One region of the Faecalibacillus sp. MSK20_93 genome, then DNA from elsewhere that is predicted to be linked to it. Evidence: a T-box and tRNA genes for the amino acid it is inferred to sense, from the RefSeq annotation. Region 1 holds a T-box; the other holds one or more tRNA genes.

Region 1 (11,709 bases):
TTTCTAAACATTTATCTAAAGCAATTTTAGCACCTTGTGTATATTCTTTTGTACGATCAATTCCTTTTTGATCAATCACTTTTTCTCCAATAACTTCACAAGGTGTTCTAGGAATTGGTAAACCACCTAAGACTTCTGGACAAAGTGGTAATACTAAACCTTGATCATAAAGTTCCTTTATTTCCTTACAAAGATTATTCTTTCCAGCATATGTACAATTTTCACCAATTAAACATCTCGATACTGCAATCATTTTAGAATGTCCTTAATATCACTTGGTTTAGAAACAGTATAAGTTGCTCCAGCTTGAACAAGTTCTTCTTTTCCTCTAAAGCCCCATTCACACCCTACAGATTTAATTTTAGCATTGATGGCTGTTTCAATATCTACATTACTATCACCAATCATCAATGTTTCATTTTTATTACTTTCCATTAACTGCATAGCTAGTTGTACTAAACAAGGATGTGGTTTTTTTGGTTGATAAACTGTATTTCCAAAAACATACATAAATTTACCAGGAAATAAATGATTTACAATTGTTACTGCATTTATTTTTGGTTTATTCGTTACAACTGCTAATTTATACCCTTGATGATAAAGTTCATCAATTAATTCTTTCATTCCTGAATAAGGTTTTGTATGTTTTAAACAATTTTCTTTATAAATTTCATCAAAACGTGCACGATATTTTCTCACATCTTTTTTATATTTTTCAGGTAAAGCACGCTCTATTAATTTATCAACACCATTTCCTACAAATTGTTTATATGTATCTAAATCATAGGTAGGAAAATGATTTTCTTCCATTAATATATTTGTAGATAAAGCTAAATCTTCTATTGAATCTACAAGTGTTCCATCTAAATCAAAAATCAACGTATTATACATAGACTTCCCCTTTCACTTTATCTAGATTATAGCACAACTTCTATTTATTGTTTATTGGTTTTTGTTATGTTAGAATAGTTCTTGAGGTGAAATTATGAAACAACAACAAAAAGATGTTTTCATGACATTATTAACAGGTTTAGGAGCAGCATTAGGAATCATTACATATTTTTTATGTACATTCCTTTTCCATAAATATGAAACAATTGGTGCTTTATCTATCTTTGGTTTAGCCATGATTTTTAGAGTAATCGGTTATTTTTTTGATAAAATGCTTGCTAAAAAGTAGATTCATACGAATCTACTTTTCTTTTGTATATATTATTTGACATCCTGCTTGTTCTATCTTTTCTCGATAAGTATCAGGTAACCAATCAGCAACAAGAACATCAATATCTTGAAAAGCTAAAGCTTTATAAGAACTTTTTTTATTAAATTTACTATGATCTACAACTAAGCAAACTTTTTGACTTCGACTTGCTACCTTTTTTTTAATCATAGCATCTTCAAATTCTTCAACATAAATACCATCTTCCATCACAGCTGCTGCTGCTACATAAGCTAAATCAAAATAAATTTGATCAATCATATTCAACGTTTGACTTCCATACATATAACGATTCTTTTTAAAGTAAGTTCCACCAATCATCTGACATAAACAATGATTCGATAATATTTCAATATTATCTAAAGAATGACTATAAGCTTCTATATCACTTTCTACATATTGACATAAAGCTGCAACAGTCGTTGAAGTATCAAAAAAGATCACTTTGTTATTTTCAATCAAAGAAACAGCAGTTTTGCCAATTTCATTTTTTATCTCTTCATTTTCTTGTTTTCTTGTTTGATAACTTCCAATTTGATGTACATCATTTAATGTAATACCACCATGTGTTCTAACTGCCAAATTTTCATTTACAAGACGAACAATATCTCTTCTTGCTGTATCTCTAGAAATATGAAATTGATCCATAATTTCTTGATTGGTCATTGTCTTTTTAGCTTTTAATATTTCTAATATTTTATAAATTCTTTCTTCTTGATACACCTTATTCACCTACTAAATTATCTAATGCATAAACGATTCCATCTTCATCATTAGAAAGCGTATGTGTTGGAATACTTTCTAAAACACCTTGCGCTCCATTAGCCATCGCAAATCCTTTTCCTGTTAAAAGAAGCATATCTAAATCATTATAGTTATCTCCAAAAGAAACTGTTTGATGAAGACCTATTTTCATTTTATCACATAAAAATTGAATTGCACTGGATTTTGATACCGATTCATCCATAATTTCTAAATAAGTATCTTTTGATTTATAAATCTTTAAACCACTAAATTTTTCTTTTAAGCTCATTTCTAAACGATCAACAATTCCTGCTTCAGCAATCACTAATAATTTATGAACCTTTTTAACTCCATTTAAATCCAATTTTTCAGGTTTCAACCCTGTAATAATGCTTTCCTCTTCAATTCCTTCATCTATTTCATCGACCATCCAATGATTCTCAACATAAAAACTAACAGGAATTTGATAATAATATTTAATATATTTATAAAGTCTTTTCGCCATTTCTACTGAAAATCCTTTTGAATAGATTACTTTTTGATTTTCATCTAAAATCAAACCTCCACTATAACTTACCATTGGTGCCTTTATTTGTAATTCATCTAAAAAATAATGCATTCCTTTAGGCATTCTCGCTGAAACAAGAATAAAAGGAATATTTTGTATAGCTAACTGTTGTACTTTCTTTTTTGTTTTTTCACTTATTTGATGTTTTGAATTCAATAATGTTCCATCAATATCGCTAAATACGCATTTATAAGTCATATCACTCACCTCTCGCTTATATTATACGTATATGTAAGTATATGTCAATATATTTACTTATATATACGTATAATAATTAAGCATATATAAGTAAAAAAGTAGGTTTCCCTACTTTCTACGATTTCTTTGTTGACGTCTTTTTTTACGTCTTTGTTTAATCATGATTTTTCTTACTAATAATAAAACCACAAGAATGATGACAACTGCCATTACACATGGTAAAACAACATTTTTCATTTTTCTCATAAAAACAACAGAACCACTTTCATCTACTGCTTGTGTTGTATTAAGTGAAATTGTTTCTAATTTAGTATCTCGATAATAAACATCCATTGTTCCTGCTTTTTGATCTTTTTTAACAGGAGCTGTTAAATCTTTTAAATGATATTTATATTTTAAATCAGATGGATTGTAATTATTTGGTAAAACAGCTTCGATATCTTTTTCTGTGATGACATCAACTTTATTTGTTTGACCATTTTTTATTTTAACAGAATTCATTTTTGCATCTTTTTTAATAATATTCGCAACTGAATAATGATCTTTTACATAATTACCTAAAGCAAGGGTATCATTTACTGTACAATGATTATAACCATCACTATTTTTAGAAAAGCCAACAACACAAACATAATGATGATCATCAATATTCAATAAACTAGATAAAGTACTTTGGGCTTTACTTGTGTAACCGCTTTTACAGCCTTCAATCATTGATGTATCAATATGGTCTCTTTTACTTTTATAAATAACTTTTTTGACCCATTGATGTTGACCATCACTTGACGTATATTGATATCTATCAAAGACTTCAACAAATTTTTTATTTTTTAAAGCATATTGGGTAATTTTAGCCATATCATAAGCTGTTGTATAATGATCATCATCATGAATTCCTGTTGTATTTACAAAATGAGAATCTTTTAATCCTAATTTGTTTACCAATTGATTCATTTTTTCAACGAACTTTTCTTGACTACCACACGTATTATTAGCTAGAGCACGACAAGCATCTGCACCTGAAGGTAACATTGCTCCCATCAACATATCTCTATAAGTGACAACTTCTCCGACAGTAAAGTCTGCAGAAGTAGCTCCTGTTTCCCAAACTGTATCTATATCACTTTGAGTAATAGTGGCTGTTTTATCTAAATCATCTAACATTTCAATAGCAACAATACATGTTAAAATTTTTGTAATACTTGCTGGATACATTTTATCATGGGCATTTTTATTGTATAAAACTTGTCCGGTATCTTTATCGATGACAATTCCATATTGTCCTACAATATTGACTTCTTCCCCTTCAGCGAAAACTGGTACGAATGATGTAAAAATCATCATCAATGATAAAGTTATTGTAAGTAATTTTTTAATCATTGTTTTCCTCCCCTATGTAAAAAAGATAACTTTGTTTCTGATATCAAAACCGAAATAAAAATAATCATAAATCCTAATCCAATTTGAAGTGTCATTATTTCTTGTCCAAATAATATGGAAAAGAAAACTCCAAAAACAGATTCTAAGCTTAATAATAATGCTGCTATATTTTCATTAACAAATTTTTGTCCCACATTTTGAAATAAATAACATAATGTAGTTGCAAAAAATGCCAGATATAAGATTTGAAGATAAATACTTGAATCAATATGGAAAACAACTGAAATATCTTCAAATAAAGAGGCTGCTATAAATGAAAAAATAGAAGCAAATGCAAATTGTAAGGCAGTAATAATAATTGGAGATGTCTTTTTCATTGCTTTTTCACACACAATAATATGAACAGCATATAAAAAACCACCAATCAAAGTATAAAGATCACCTAAATTCACCTTTAAGGAACTATCTAAAGAAACAAAACCAACTCCAATAAAACAAAGGATAGCCGCAAATATTTGTGCTTTATCGGGTTTCTTTTTAAAATAAAGCCAACTTAATAAAGGAACAATCGTACAATATACGGCTGTTAAAAAAGCATTTTTACCAGGTGTTGTCAATTGCAAACCAAATGTTTGAATTGAAAAAGCACTAAATAAGGCTAGCCCTGCTAAAAAACCACCTAATAGATCTTGTTTTTTGATTTTTTTTATTTTATTAAAAAATAAAATAGAAATGAAAATTGTACTTAACACAAAACGTATACATAATAGCGTAAATGGAGAAATAAAATCCACAGCATTTTTCATAACAATAAAAGAACTTCCCCAAATAAGAGCAGACATTAATAGCATACATTTACCTAATATTTCTTTTTTCATATACTCCCTCACCTACAATCTCGTAAATAATAACATAGTTCGCTTTATTTTTCATTACAAAATTGTTTTTTAAAAAGAAAAGGATGTATCTTTCGATACATCCTGTTATCTGCTATTCAGCTACACGATGAGCTACACTTGCACAACGTGAACATAATTCACCATTCATTTCATCTTCATCGAAATAGTTCCAACATCTTGGACATTGTACACCGTTGAATTTTTCAACTTTAATGTAGCTAGTTTCATATTCTTCTAAAGTTGTATCATCAACTAATTCAACTTTAGCCACAATAAATAATTGTTTTAAATCATCTTTTAAGTTAGCAATATCTTTATATTCATCTTTTAAAGATAATGTTACTTTTGTTTCCATGTTCGATTTAATTAATTTTTCATTTCTTAAACCTTCCATAGATTTTAAAACATCTTTTCTTACTTCCATAAATTTAGAAAAATAAGCTAAAACTTCTTCTTCATTTTCAATATCAAATAATTCATATTTTGGTTCTAAGAAGATAGATTCTGCTTTAGTTTCATCACAATGGAAATGATCATGTAATTCTTCAGCAGTAAATACAAGTACTGTTGATAATAATTTCATCATTGTTTTAGCATGATGATATAAAACAGTTTGAACTTGTCTTCTACGTGGAGAATTTGCATCTTCAATGTATAAGATATCTTTTGTGAAATCCATATAGAATGAACTTAAAGTATTTGTAAAGTAATTCAAGATTTCTTGGTTGGCTGTTGCAAAGTCATAATTTGCATAAGCTTCATCATAAGCTTTCATTAATTCATTTAATTTAGCTAACATATATTGATCAACACCAGGTAAATCTTTGATTTCTACTAAATCACTTGCTTTGAAGTCATTTAAGTTACCTAAAACGAATCTCATGGTATTACGGATTTTACGATATCCTTCAGCCACTTGTTTCATGATTTCATCAGAAATACGAACATCTTGTTGATAAGCAACAGAAGTAGCCCATAATCTTACGATATCAGCACCATATTGGTTAACAAGTTTAATAGGATCTACTGTATTTCCTAATGACTTAGACATTTTATTTCCTTTACCATCTAATACGAAACCATGTGATAAGACAGTTTTATAAGGAGCTTTACCATGAGCAGCAACACCGATAATTAATGATGAGTTGAACCATCCACGATATTGGTCACTACCTTCAAAATAAAGATCTACTGGATAATTAAATCCTCTTTCTACCATCACACCTGTATGTGAACTTCCTGAGTCAAACCATACATCCATGATATCTTTTTCTTTTTTGAAGATACCATTTGGTGAATGTTCATTTGTATATCCTTCAGGTAATAAATCTTTTTCATCTCTTTCAAACCAAACATTTGAACCATGTTCTCTAAATAATTCAGAAATATGATCAAATACTTCTTGTTCAATAATTGGAGTTCCATCTTCACAATAGAAAATAGGAATTGGTACACCCCAAGTACGTTGACGTGAAATACACCAGTCTCCACGATCTCTAATCATGTTATAGATTCTGATGTGTCCCCATTCATTTAACCAGTTAACATTATCAATTTCACTCAATAATTTATCTCTGATTTTATCTAATGAACAGAACCATTGATCAGTTGCTCTAAAGATAATAGGTTTTTTAGTACGCCAATCATGTGGGTAACTGTGTGTGATGAATTCAAGTTTTAATAAAGCTCCAATTTCATCTAATTTCATAGTTACTGTTTTATTAGCGTCATCAACATATTGACCAGCTAACCATTCACCACAATCTTCCATCATACAACCATGTTCATCAACGTTACAATAAGCTGGTAAGTTATATTTTTGACCTACAAAGAAGTCGTCTGCCCCAAATCCAGGTGCAGTATGAACACATCCAGTACCAGAATCAGCTGTTACGTGATCTCCTAAGATAACTAATGATTCTCTATCATATAACGGATGTTGGCATGTAATATATTCTAATTCAGATCCTTTATAATGATTAACAACTTTGTAATCAGTAATTTCAAATTTAGCCATTAATTCATCAACTAAAGTATCTAAGACAATTAATTTTCCTTTTTCAGTTTCTACTAATGCATAGTTATAAGAAGCATTTAAGCAGATTGCTAAGTTAGCAGGAATTGTCCAAGGAGTAGTTGTCCAAATAACGAAATTAACATCATTATCTAAGACTCCTTTACCATCTTTAACTTGGAATTTAACAAAAATTGTTGGTGATTTGATATCATGATATTCAACTTCAGCTTCAGCTAAAGCAGATTCACTTGATGGTGACCAGTATACTGGTTTTAATCCTTTGAAAATCAATCCATCCATCGCCATTTTAGCGAACACTTCAATTTGTCTTGCTTCAAATTCATGTTGTAATGTTAAATAAGGATGTTTGTAATCCGCAAATGTTCCCATACGGATCAATTGTTCCATTTGTTTATTTACTTGTTCATGAGCATAAGCGTCACATTTTTCTCTAAATTTAGCTGTAGGCATTTCTTTACGATTAACACCTAATTTTTGAATAGCATTTTCAATTGGTAAACCATGAGTATCCCATCCAGGAATATATGGTGTATAGAAACCATTCATATTTTTATAACGACAAATAACGTCTTTGATGACTTTGTTTAACATATGTCCCATGTGCATATTTCCATTAGCATATGGAGGACCATCATGGAAGACAAAGCTGTCTTTTCCTTCGTTTTGTTGGATAACTTTGTTATACATGTCGTTTTCTTGCCAACGTTCTACATACTTAGGTTCTTTTTTTGGTAAGTTTCCACGCATTTCAAAGTCAGTTTTTGGCATTAATAATGTGTCTTTGTAATTCATTTTTTCTTTCCTCTCTTTAAAAATAAAAAAACACATCATCCTAAGGACGATGTGATCGCGGTACCACCTTAATTCGTATTTTCATACGCTCTTGAAATCTTAACGCGATTAACGTCACCTTCTACTTAATTCAAAGGGCTACTCCAGAGTGATACATTATAATCTTTGTTACTGATTTACACCAACCATCAGCTCTCTTAAAACTCTAATTATAAACTGTCTCCTTCATCGTATTTATCTTCATTAATTAAATTGTAAACTTCAGATTGATCAATAGACTCAAGGATATCTTTTGACATTTTTTCTACCGAAGCTCTAAATTTAACAGCTTGCGCCTTAAAGTCGCTCATCTCACCAGACAACGAACGAACATACTCTAGCGATTCGCTCAGTATCATATTAGCATTCTTTTTCGCTTTGTCAATAAGTTCGCTTGCTTCTTTTAATGCAAGACGTGCAATTTCTTCATTTGTTTGTTCTTGGATGTTTACACGATGCTGCAATAATGATTTTTGATGTTCTAATTGTTGATAATCTTCTTGTAATTTTTTAATTTGATCATTCAACTGTTTTATTTCATTATCTTTTTCATTGATCAATTCATCAACTTGTGACTTATTATAACCAAATACTTGTTTTTTCAATGACATCATGTTCACTCCCTACTTATAAAAATACCCTTCAACCACATAATTATCAGAGCGTGTTTGTTTATTACAATCAACAAACATCACTCTACCATGCTTTTTGAATGATATTATGTCTTTATTATTACATAAATAATTTATTTGTTCAACCGGTTTATGATTAACTTTTACATGACCAGCACGAATAAATTCTGCTGCTTTTTGTCTTGAAATTTTATAAAAAGAAGAAATGATCTTATCTAATCGAAATGAAGATACAATAAATGATTTTACTAAATAATCATTTTTTACTTCTATTTCTTCATCCCATTCAACAAACTTTACTTTACTTCTTTTAATCATTGATAAATGATCTTTTAAATATTCATAAATATGTCGATCAACAGCTAAATAAAAACCTTTGTCTTTTTCAACAATATCTCCAAATAACTCTCTTTTAATTCCTAAAGACATTAAAGCACCTAAAATATCTCGATGTGTTAATTTTTCAAAATTTTTTGCATAAATAATCTTACAAACAACGATTTCAAAATCTTCCTTTTCTATTTCATAAAAATAAGGAGCAATAATCATTCTTTGACTTTCACTATGAATAAAACCACCATTTTCTAAAACTTGAACTTCATCTTGATGCCCAATAACACTTTTAACAATTGATTGATGATACGGATCTAAAAATTGCGTTAAAATAAGTCTTTGTTTATATTGTACTTGATCCAAATAATCAAGTACCTTTTTTACAAAGACTTCTTCCCCTTTAAAATGTTCAAACATAACTTAAAAAAGTATGGAAACCATACTTTTTAATCTTCTTGTTCTTGTTCATCTTCATCTAGATCAATTGTTCCTGCAACAGAAATATTACGAGGTGTACATAAGAAAATTTTTGGTCCAATTCTTTGAATGTCACCTTCAATAGCGTAAATAACACCACTTAAGAAATCAACAACACGTTTAGCTTGATCTTTTTGTAAACGATGTAAATTAACAACTGTTGCTTTTTTTGTTTTTAAATAATTTGCAATATCTTGAGTTTCTCCAAATGAACGTGGTTCAAATAAAACTAAATGACTATCTTTATTCATATTTAATGATTTCACAGCTTCGCTTGTTTTAGAAAATTTTGCTTGTTCAAATAAGCTTGTTTTAGGTTCAGTATCAACCTCTACAGCATCATAATCTTCAGCAATATCTTCTCCATCCCCATCTTCATCGAAAAACCATTTTTTTACTTTTTCACCGTAACCCATGAAGTCATCCTCCTTTTATTTCCTCAATATTATACCATACATTTATTGATTATCAAAGGTATCAACAAGGAAATCTAGCTAAACCTGTTCAATATTCACTAAAATCACATCGCCTTTTAAAGAAATCACACATTCAATCGGAATAACTAAGACAGGAGGCTCTTTAAAAAAACAAAAAAAATGAAAAAAATTCATTTTTTCGACAATTAAAGCACGTATACATTTTTGACACCAATCTAATTCAATATCCGCAATATACCCTATTTTTTTACCATCATAAACATTAATCACATCTTTTGATTGTAATGATACAAATCTCATACGATCACCCCTATAAAATATGCTTTAGACTAATTTTTTATGTAATTTTTCTAAAGCTTTTTTTTCAATTCGAGAAATTTGCGCTTGTGATACAAAAAGCTCATCTGCTATTTCACATTGCGAATAACCCTGATAGTATCTTTCTTGAATTACTTTCTTTTCTCTTTGATTTAAACAATCAAAGGCATTTTTTAAATCAAGGTGATCATGATAATGTTTCAATGTTTCTGGATCAAGTGAGACAATATCTGATAATGATAATTCATTTTGATCATCATTTCCTACAACATCTTGGAAAGAAGCAATGCTTTGAGTAGATTGCATTGCCTCTATAATATTTTGTTTTTCAATATTTAAATTTTGTGATAATTCTTGAATCGTTGGTTCTCTTTGATATTGATTTAAATATTTTTCCTTTTCTTTTAAAATAGCATAAGCTAAATCCTTGATTGGTCTAGAAATCTTAACTTGTGTATTATCTCTTAAATAACGTTTCATTTCACCAATGATCAAAGGAACTGCATACGTTGAAAACTGTAATTGATAATTGGTATCAAAATGATCGACTGCTTTTATTAGACCAACAATGCCTACTTGAAACAGATCTTCATAATGATTTGATTTTTGGTAAAATCTTTTCATTAAAGATAACACTAATTTTGTATTAGAAAGAATAATCATTTCTTTACTTTTTTGATCATGATTCTTTTGATAATTTTGAATCAATGTATATAATTCTTCTTTAGAAAGTGTTTTTTGAATAGGGATAGCGCTCATAAAACTTTCTTTTTCCACAATAATCACCAAAATTAGTGTGGCTTTTTTTGATAAAAATATACTATTTCACTTCATCATAATTTAATTGACTTCTTAATTTTTTTATAATCTTTTTTTCTAATCTAGAAATATAAGATTGTGAAATACCTAATAAATCAGCAACATCCTTTTGTGTCAATTCATCATTATTAGATAAACCATATCTTAAAATCAATATTTCTTTTTCTCTTTCATTTAATTCTTTTAAAGCTTCATAAAAAATTTTCTTTTGATCACTTTTCAACATTTCTTGTTCAACAAGATCATCATCAGTTCCTACGATATCTCCTAATAATAACTCATTACCATCATAATCAATATTTAAAGGTTCATCTAAAGAAATCTCATAACGAATCTTATTATTTTTTCTTAAGTACATAAGTATTTCATTTTCAATACACCTTGAAGCATACGTAGCAAGTTTAATATTTTTATCTGCCTTAAAAGTATTGATTGCTTTTACTAAACCAATTGTGCCAATACTAATTAAATCTTCCAAAGGACAATTGGCGCTATTGTCATATCTTTTAGCAACATAAACAACCAATCTTAAATTATGTTCAATCAATAAATCTCTTGCTTTTTGATCCCCAGAAACTGCTTTTTCAATTATTTCCTTTTCTTGTTGACCTTTTAAAGGAGGCGGTAAAATATCATGTCTTCCTATATAATAAAGATACTGTTTTGTATTTAAAAACTGTCTAATCATTTGCCACATCAAATAATCCCTCCCATCAATTCTTTATTTAATAAACAATCATAATCTAATTCATCCAATACACCTATATAAACATTTCTTAAAGATTGCTTATTTACTAAAACTTGATCAACTAAAAT
Region 2 (10,150 bases), on a different contig from region 1:
TATAATTATATAAACATATAATATAAGGAGGATCCTATGGACCAACAAAGAGAACAGGCAAGTCAAATCGCACATGAATTTATTGTTTATCAAGAAAGTGAACAAGCAGATATTGATGCAAAAGATCATCAATTCGATGCTTTATGGCAAAGTATATATGATGTATGTAAACTTATTAAATTTGGAATAATAGAAGATATTACTGAAGAAGAATTTGAGGAAGCCTACGCTTGGTTAAAAACCACTCAATCTCTTACAGAAGATTATCAAGAATTAGAATTAGAATTTTAAGGAGATCAAAAATGGAAAAATATTTAATTGTGACAGACACAACAAGTGCAATGGATCAAGAAATTGCACAAAAAAACGGAATCGAACTTATTTCATTAAGTGTCATCGTTGATGGTCATGAATATAAAGATCAAATCGATATTTCAACCAAACAACTTTATGACTATTTAAGAGATGGTAAAATTCCTTCAACAAGTCAGCCAAATACAGGTTATCTTGTTGAACAAATGGAAAAATGGCAAGAAGAAGATTATGAAGCAATCATTATTATTACTTGCTCTGCAGATTTATCAGGAACAAACAACGGTTTCCATCTTGCTAAAGATACCGTTGGTTTAGATAATGTTTATATTTATGATAGTCGTCAAGTAGGTGCTCCTGTTATGGATATGGCTATTTGTGCAAAACAACTTGCAGATGAAGGGAAAACTGTTGATGAAATTTTTGCTGCTTTAGAAGAAAAAACAAATCATTCTTTTTCGTTCCTTTATCCAGATAACTTTAAACAACTTTCACGTAGTGGAAGATTATCACCAATGGCAGCCAGAATGGCATCGATGTTAAAAATCAAAGCTTTGCTTTGTTTAGATGAACAAGGTAAAGCCGTTGATAAATATGCAATGTCTAGAACTGAGGTAAAAATTTTAAAATCGATTGTTGATAAATTCCATGAATTAGGTGTTAACGCTAAACAACACAAGATTTATATTTCACACGCTGATAATGAAATTTTTGCTAAAAAAGCAAAATTATTATTTCAAACAACCTTCCATGGTATTGATGTAGAAATCAATTATTTGCCTGCTGTTTTAACATGCCATGGTGGTCTTGCTTGTTGTGCAATTCATGCTACATATAAAATTTAAGGAGTGATTAATGATGAAAGTTGTTGATATGCATTGTGACACTATTTTAAAACTTTATGATGATTTACATCACGGTAAAGAAGGTTCTTTATTAGAAAATGACGGTCATATTGATTTAAAGAAAATGCAAAAAGGAGATTATTTACTTCAAAACTTTGCGATGTTTGTTGATTTAAGTGAAAATCCTCAACCTTTTTTAAAAGCAAATCAACTCATTAACTATTATTATCATGAAATAGAAAAATATCCTGAACTCATTAAACCTGTCTTTTGTTATCAAGATATTATCGATCATCAACAAGCAGGTATCATGTCTTCTCTTCTAACATTAGAAGAAGGTGCTGTTGTAGAAAATGATTTATCACTACTTGAACATTATTATAGATTAGGCGTTAGAATGATTACTTTGACATGGAATCATGTAAATGGCATTGGACACCCTAACCTTTCTAATATTTCTTGTTATGAAGATATGTTTAAAATCAATGATCACGATGGTTTAACACCTTTTGGTTTACAATATATTAAAGAAATGGAACGTTTAGGAATCATTATTGACGTTTCTCATTTAAGTGATGCTGGATTTTATGATGTTTATCATCATACAACAAAACCTTTCGTTGCCTCTCATAGTAACGCTCGTCAAGTATGTGGTGTCGCTAGAAATATGTCAGATGACATGATTTTAAAACTTGCTAGTCGTGGAGGTGTTATGGGAATCAACTTCTGTAGTGATTTTTTAACTACCGAAGGTACTCATCAAACAAGTTATGTTAAGGATATGGTTCAACATATTTTATATATCAAAAATCTTGCAGGTATTGATTGTATTGGTTTAGGAAGTGACTTTGATGGTATTGGATCCAAGCTTGAAATGAAGGATGCAAGTGGTTATCAAATGTTATATGGTGCTTTAATTGAAGCTGGATTATCTATTGAAGAAATTGAAAAGATTTTTTATAAAAATGTCTTACGTGTTTATAAAGCAGTTTTGAAATAGGATTGGAAACAATCCTATTTTTAAAAAAACAAAAAAAATGCGTATCTCTATCTCATCATTTTAGAAAAATAATGTTATAATAGCTAAATGGGAGGGACTACTTATGTATATTAAAGATGATGAAATTAATAAGTATTTTAATGAGCCCAATTGGAAAGTAGCTCATAACTTATTTCAACATAATACAATATCTAACATGTCTGTTATTAAAGATGGTCAAATTTACCAAATCGTAGGAAGTACTAATGTTAACGGTAAAATTGATACTGCTACAATTCAAGTTGATACAGGAGGACATATCCTCGAATTTAACTGTGATTGTAATCACTGTAAGCCTAATGAACTGGCATGTGGACATATAGGTGCTATTTTATTAAAATTTTACGGTCTTGAAGCAAGTGATTTACCTTATTCTTTCAATCAAAAAGGAAATTACGCTGATCAATTACAAGCACTTCAAGCCAAAAAAGAAGCCGCACATTTAAAAGAACAAGCTAATTTAACTTTTTCATTAATTGAACAATATAAAAATCAACATCGTTTACATCAATTACAACTTAATCAACACATTCATTTAATACCACAAGTAAAAAGTACATTTAATCGATTAAGTTTATCTTATAAGATTGCTAGCGATAGAAGTTATACAATTAAAAATTTAAATACTTTTATTCAAAATGTAAAAGCAAACGAAATTGTTGAATATGGAAATGCTTTAGTTACCGATCATAACTCTAAAGCCTTTGATAGTTCTTCATTAAAACAAATTCGTTTTATTAAAGAATATTTTCATTTAAAAGATGATGATCGTAGTATTAGAATCACATCAGACAATATTGATGATTTTTTTCTAACACATTATGATAATTTAGATATCAACATTAACTTTACAACAATTGATTTACAAAACTTCATTTTAGAAATCCAAAAAGATGAAGATTACACAACCATCAAATACAAAGAACCTGATGGTATTACTATCATCGGTCATCAATATATCTATTATTTCGATCACTATACCCTTAATAGATATTCAAAAGAATGTAGTGATGCGCTAAGACCTTTACTTACACATTTAGAAAATAATTCACTTACAATTCCAAATAACGAATTACCACGTTTTTCTAAATATATCATTGATTCTGTTGTTCCTTATGTCGAATTTACAGGAGATGATATCGATGAATATCTACCTATGGATATTTCTTTATTAATTTATGTCGATTTAAATAACAACAACGAATTATCTGTCACATTAGATTATCGAGATGATCAAGGAAATACAATCTTAGAAAACCCTAAAGATCTAGTACTTCCATTAAAATTAGATGGTGTTATTCAAACACTACAAAAATACCTGGAATATGATGAAATCACTCAAATGTATTATCTTTATAATGAAGAAGATATTTATGATTTCATTACTCGTGTTTTACCTTCACTTAATAATGATTGTGAAATTTATATTAGTGAAGAAATCAAACAAATGAATAAACCTAAAAATATGAAATTAAATATCGGTGTTCGTTTACAAAATGATTTATTAAAAATCGATATTAATAGTATCAATGTTGATAAAGAAGAAATTAAAGATATTTTATATGCTTATCAACACAAAAAGAATTATCATCGTTTAAAAAATGGGGAATTTATTAATTTAGATGATGATAGTATCAAAGATTTAGATTTATTATTTAATGATTTAAATATTGAATATAACGATTTAAAAGATGGTGAAGTTGAAGTTGATAAATATCATTCACTTTATTTAGAAAACTTTATGAACAGTTCATCATTACATTTCAACAGAGATCAACATTTCCAAGACTTGATTTCTCATATTGAAGAAAAAGATCCTGAAGATATTCAAGTTCCACAAAATTATTCTAAGATTTTAAGAGACTATCAAGTTCAAGGATTTAAATGGTTAAAAACAATGTCAGAATATGGCTTCGGTGGTATCTTAGCTGATGATATGGGGCTTGGTAAAACATTACAAGTCATGACATTGATTGAAGATGGTATCGGTGAAAATCATGTCAGTCTCGTTGTTGCTCCTGCAACCTTGATTTATAACTGGCAAGATGAAATCAAAAAATTCTCAAAGAAATTGAAAACAGTTTGTATTACTGGAAATATTGCTCAAAGAAAGAAATTAATTGAAAGCATTCCAGAATATGATGTTGTTATTACTTCATATGATTATATTCGTAGAGATTATGAATTATATAAAGATTATCAATTCTATTATTTTATTTTAGATGAAGCTCAATATATCAAAAATCAAAGTACAAAGAATGCTCAAACTGTTAAATTAATTAATGGTAAATATCGTTTTGCTTTAACAGGTACTCCAATTGAAAATAGTTTAGCAGAATTATGGTCAATCTTTGATTTCTTGATGCCTCAATATTTATATAATTATCATCATTTCAAAGAAACTTACGAAATACCAATCATAAAAAATGAAGACCAACAAAAACAAGCAAAACTTAAGCAATTAGTTGAACCATTTATTTTAAGGAGAACAAAGAAAGAGGTTTTAACAGAATTACCAGACAAGATTGAAAACAATGTCATTATTCCTTTTACACCAGAGGAAGAAAAAATATATCTTGCTAACTTATCAACAATTAATAGTGAATTACAAAGTGCTATTCAGGTAAATCATATCGATAAGATCCAAATCCTTGCAATGATGACAAGGCTTCGTCAATTATGTTGTGATCAACGTATTTTATATAAAGATATCATTGAGCCAAGTTCTAAACTTAAAGCTTGTATGGATATTATTGAAACAGCAAAAGAAAATAATCAAAAAGTCTTACTATTCTCTTCTTTTACTAAATCATTAGATTTAATCGAAGCTGAATTACGTAAAAAAGATATTTCTTATTATGTTTTAACTGGTTCAACAACAAAAATCAAAAGGCATCAACTTGTTAATGCCTTCCAAAACGATCAAACAACTGTCTTTTTAATCAGTTTAAAAGCAGGTGGTACTGGTCTTAACTTAACAAGTGCTTCTACCGTTATTCACTATGATCCATGGTGGAATATGTCTGCACAAAATCAAGCAACAGATAGAGCTTATCGTATTGGACAAACAAATAATGTTCAAGTTTATAAATTGATTATGAAAAATTCAATTGAAGAAAAAATCCAAAAACTTCAAGAACAAAAACAAGATTTATCGAATATGTTTATTGAAAACAATAATGGTTCTATTACCCAAATGTCTACTGCAGATATTATTGATTTATTTAAATAAAGAAAAAGGAGATCAAAGACGTTCAATCTTTAAATCTCCTTTTCTTATGTAATTCAATTTTCTAAAAGCTTTGTAAAAACTAAATGTTAAAATTGCTGGAGCAATCACATCTATCAAAATAAGTGGTATCCAATACTGATTTCCCATTACTTGAATCGCATCCAATAAGCCTACAAGTCCTGCTGTTCCCATTCCTGAGCCAATTGCACTGCAACGAATATGAAGTAAGACCGTTGAAATAGGTGCTGTAATAATCGTTGTTAAAATTGTAGGTAACCAAATAACCGGTCTTCTAATAATATTTTTAAACTGTAACATACTTGTTCCAATTCCAATAGCAATAACATCACCAATATCATTGTCTTCAATAGACATCATCGCAAAACCAATCATTTGTGCGCAACACCCTGCAAGTGCTGCCCCTGCCGCTAAACCATCAAGCCCTAACATAATACCAATAGCAGCTGAAGAAATCGGTGCCGTTAATGCCATTCCCATTAACACCCCTACAACAATTGACATAAATAAAGGTTGCAAAGAAACCCCATCATTAATAACACTTCCAATCCAAGTAATCATTTGTGTAAGATAAGGTCCTACAAATTGTGTTACCAAACCTGCTATACAGATAGAAACAAAAGGAACAAGTAAAATATCAATCGGTGTTTTCCCTTGAATAAGTCTTGTTACCTCAATAGCCGCTAAAACTGCTACATAAGCTGAAATTGGATTACCCGCTTGAACACCATTATTAAACGTTCCAGCTCCTATTGCTCCTGCAATAACCGCAGAAATCAAATTAAGTCCTTTTGCATCAATTGCATAGCCCATACCAATTCCAATGGCCGGTCCCATTAAATAACCTGCTACTGTCCCCCAGGTTACAAGTTGTTCAACATGAACTAATGTTCCTAATTGTTTTAATATTGTTCCAATAATCAAACTTGCAAAAAAGCCATAAGCCATTCCATTAAAAGTATTGATTACATAATTTCCTTTTCCTCTACTTTGTGCCATATTTTACCCCCTCAATTGGATTATAGAGTATATTTATTTTTTTACAACAAAAAAACTGCCGAAGCAGTTAGTTTATTTATTGGTGGAGCCAAGCGGGATCGAACCGCTGACCCCCTGCGTGCAAGGCAGGTGCTCTCCCAGCTGAGCTATGGCCCCAATTTAATATTTATTTTTTCCACCATTTCATTTGTTAAAATGGTGGGCCTGAATGGATTTGAACCATCGACCTCACCCTTATCAGGGGTGCGCTCTAACCAACTGAGCTACAGGCCCATCAATCAACTGCCCATATAATATACCATGCATATAAGAATACGTCAACAGTTTTTCGTGTATTTTTTTACATTTTTTTAAAAAAATAAAAATACATTGATAAAATCAACGCTTTTTTATTGTAAAATTTTTGCTGTTTTTTTCTTTTTTTGAGTCATTATTCTTAAATGATATTTAATGAGCCCTTCTTTTACCTTTTGACATAGTTTTTTTTGATAATTTTTGCTTCTTAGTTGCCCACATTCATTATAATTTGATAAAAAACCACATTCAATTAGAACTCCTAATGTCTTAGTAGCTCTTAAAACTCTAAAACCACATCCACTAATTGGTTTTCTGCTATTTGTTAACTGTTTTAAACTTTGATCAATATCAAAAGCTAATGCTTTTCCTTGTTTGCTTCTATAATAATAAAAAACTTGTGAACCCCATGCACTTCTATTACCAGAAGCATTTTGGTGAATACTTAATAAATAATCACATTTATAGCTATCTATCTTCTTGACTCTTAAATACATATCATCTTGTTTAGAATAATGATGATTTCTTTTCGTCATATCATAATCACCATCTCTTGTTAAATAGACTTTAGCTCCACTTTTTTCTAATTCATCTTTCATTTTCAAAGCAATTTCTAAATTAATATTATCTTCATAATAACCATATTCAATAGCTCCATTATCAAAACCACCATGTCCTGCATCAATCACCACTTTTACATTTTTTAAAGATTTTTCATAAGCATCTACAGGAATCTCAAAGAAACACACACCAAAAGCAATCATTATAAGAAAAATTCTTTTCATAACATCACCGTTGTATTATATGTCAAAAAAAAGATATCATGATTTTTCATGATATCTAAAATTTATCCATCAAGTAGTTTCTAAAGGCCTCATTAACTTCTTTTTTATATTTTCTACCAATTTCTAATTCATTCTTACTTTCTTCATCAACCATATTAATATGATTTTTATCTATACGATAAATATATTTCATATTAATTGCATAACTTCTATGTATTTGAATAAAACAATGTGCTTGTTTTACTTGTTCCATAAATTTCTTCAAAGTCATTTTAACAGCATATTCATGTTCATATGTATGGATAATTAATTCATGAGCATAACATTCTGCATAGATAATATCATCACTCATTAATGTTATATATGCCATTTGATTTTTATTCATTCCCTTATTCAGTTCAAAAATCAATTTCATTTCATTTTTACATTCTTCATCGTAAAGTTGTTTAAAGACTTTAAAGTCATTATCAAGATGACTCTTTCTAATAAAGCATAACGCCTTTAATCCTTGGGTTTTAAAAATCAAACTACTTTTACTTGAAACAAAAACATTTTGTGAATCAAACTTTTCTTTGTACTTTTTCGCATAATCCACACCTGTCCCATTTTCAAATATCACATCTAAAAATAAAATATCGGGTACATGTTTTATCTGATCTAGATCAATCATTCCATGATAAACATCTACAACAGCATGGTATTCACTTTCTAATTTATTTTTTAAAGTTTCGCCAAACGCTCGATCATCATCCATAATCGTAAAATACATATTCACACACCCTTACTACACATATTTTATTCACTATAAATTATAGCATATTTTACCCCCCCCCCGCATCTTTTTTATTTTTATATTTTTTTTTGTTTTTTTCCAAAAAAACGCCTTAGAAGGAATTTATATAGACTTAAAAAGGAGCATTATTGAACACGAAGATATTTTTTTACTATGTCTAGTTCTTCAATATAAATACAATGGTTTATTTTATTTTCTTTAACATCTTGATAACATTTTTCAAAATCCAACCATTTAACTTCACTTACTTCATGATCAACAAAAACAAAATCTTTTTCTTCTAAATCTTTCCATAAAACAAATATTTTACTTACTTGATTATCTTTAAATAAACGACCATGAAAAATTTCTTCAAAATGAAATCTACGATTTCCACAATCAATCAATTCACTTTCCCTTACAACAATTCCTAATTCCTCTTTCAACTCTCTTACCGCCGATTGGCCATAGTTATCCCCTGCAAGAATATGTCCTGCACTTGAAATATCATAACAGCCAGGAAACGAATCCTTTTGTTCACTTCTTTTTTGTAATAATATTTGTATTTTATTTTCTTTTTTTCTTAAGATCCAAACATGAGCTGTACGATGTAAGATTCCTTGTTGGTGTGCAATTTTTCTTTCTACTGTCTTTCCTGTTGGATTTCCTAATTCATCGCATATATCTAAAATTTCCATTTTATCATCTCCATTAAAATCATATTATCATCTTTCTTTACATTATAAAACGAGATGTTTAAAATAGATACGAAAAGAGGTAGAACAAATGAATAAATGTTGGTGCGGAAGTGGCTTGGACTATGAAGTTTGTCACCGCGAATTTGACAAAAAAATTAATTATTACAAAAAAAGAGGAGTGATGACACCTCCTAGATCAATGATTAAAAATCAACAACAAATTGACGGAATCAAAAAAGCAGCTGTTGTAAATAATGGGTTATTAGATCATATCGAAAAGAATATAAAAATTGGTATGTCGACTGAAGATATCGATGTACTTACAAGAGAATATTTAAAGGAACACAATGCACATTCTGCTGATTTAAATTATGAAGGCTATCCTAAAAGTATTTGTACATCTATTAATGATGTCGTTTGTCATGGAATTCCTTCTTCTGATGTTATTTTAAAAGATGGGGATATTATTAACGTTGACGCTACAAGTGAATTAAATGGTTACTATGCCGATGCTTCACGTATGTTTATGATGGGAAATGTTTCAGATGAAGCTAAAAAACTTGTTAAAATCACAAAAGAAGCGATGTATGAAGGGATGAAAGCTATCAAACCATGGAAAAGTCATATTGGAGATATCGGTAAAGCAATTCAAAGATATGCACATATTAATGGCTATAGCGTCGTTGAAGAATTCTGTGGTCATGGTATTGGAATGACCATGCATGAAGATCCTTATGTTTTCCATTTTAAAACAAAAGAAGATACTGTTTTGATTGTTCCAGGAATGGTTTTTACAATTGAACCAATGCTTAATCAAGGAACAAGACATGTTCACTTAAATTATAATGATGATTGGACAGTTTATACAGATGATGGAAAACTTTCTGCTCAATGGGAACATACTTTCCTTGTTACAGAAGATGGTGTGGAAATTATTTCAAAATAAAAAGTCAGAAAATCTGACTTTTTTATTTTGCCGTTTTTTCAACATATACGTGCTTGTTTAATATACTTTCTTCATAAACAAGATGTTGATAACAATCCTCACATAAATAATGAGTCACAACATCATACCGATTTCTATCAACACGAATTCGATGCTCTTGATGAAGCTTTCTTAAACAATTACCACAATAACAATCAATAATACAGGCAA

Evidence for each region. The T-box of region 1 lies ahead of ileS (isoleucine--tRNA ligase). A T-box ahead of a tRNA ligase gene usually reads a tRNA of that ligase, here a tRNA-Ile.
Region 2: it encodes a tRNA-Ile, which carries the amino acid that the T-box ahead of ileS (isoleucine--tRNA ligase) is inferred to sense. The anticodon was not compared.

What each region holds. Positions count from the first base shown of each region.
Region 1 is NZ_JAJDKA010000032.1:252-11,960, forward strand. It holds gene LJD34_RS09930 (DUF523 domain-containing protein) at 1-253, opposite strand, end outside; gene LJD34_RS09935 (HAD family hydrolase) at 250-891, opposite strand; gene LJD34_RS09940 (hypothetical protein) at 986-1,180, shown strand; gene LJD34_RS09945 (DeoR/GlpR family DNA-binding transcription regulator) at 1,193-1,942, opposite strand; gene LJD34_RS09950 (Cof-type HAD-IIB family hydrolase) at 1,944-2,729, opposite strand; gene LJD34_RS09955 (D-alanyl-D-alanine carboxypeptidase family protein) at 2,838-4,109, opposite strand; gene LJD34_RS09960 (DMT family transporter) at 4,106-4,987, opposite strand; gene ileS (isoleucine--tRNA ligase) at 5,100-7,838, opposite strand; T-box leader at 7,878-8,076, opposite strand; gene LJD34_RS09970 (DivIVA domain-containing protein) at 8,048-8,488, opposite strand; gene LJD34_RS09975 (RNA-binding protein) at 8,501-9,259, opposite strand; gene LJD34_RS09980 (cell division protein SepF) at 9,289-9,735, opposite strand; gene LJD34_RS09985 (PRC-barrel domain-containing protein) at 9,814-10,056, opposite strand; gene LJD34_RS09990 (sigma-70 family RNA polymerase sigma factor) at 10,081-10,851, opposite strand; gene LJD34_RS09995 (sigma-70 family RNA polymerase sigma factor) at 10,895-11,590, opposite strand; gene LJD34_RS10000 (sigma-E processing peptidase SpoIIGA) at 11,590-11,709, opposite strand, start outside.
Region 2 is NZ_JAJDKA010000019.1:34,080-44,229, forward strand. It holds gene LJD34_RS07435 (hypothetical protein) at 37-291, shown strand; gene LJD34_RS07440 (DegV family protein) at 303-1,157, shown strand; gene LJD34_RS07445 (dipeptidase) at 1,171-2,157, shown strand; gene LJD34_RS07450 (DEAD/DEAH box helicase) at 2,261-5,428, shown strand; gene LJD34_RS07455 (PTS transporter subunit IIC) at 5,441-6,445, opposite strand; tRNA gene LJD34_RS07460 (tRNA-Ala) at 6,526-6,601, opposite strand; tRNA gene LJD34_RS07465 (tRNA-Ile) at 6,642-6,718, opposite strand; gene LJD34_RS07470 (N-acetylmuramoyl-L-alanine amidase family protein) at 6,835-7,524, opposite strand; gene LJD34_RS07475 (LytR/AlgR family response regulator transcription factor) at 7,580-8,293, opposite strand; gene LJD34_RS07480 (NUDIX hydrolase) at 8,443-8,994, opposite strand; gene map (type I methionyl aminopeptidase) at 9,083-9,940, shown strand; gene LJD34_RS07490 (hypothetical protein) at 9,963-10,150, opposite strand, start outside.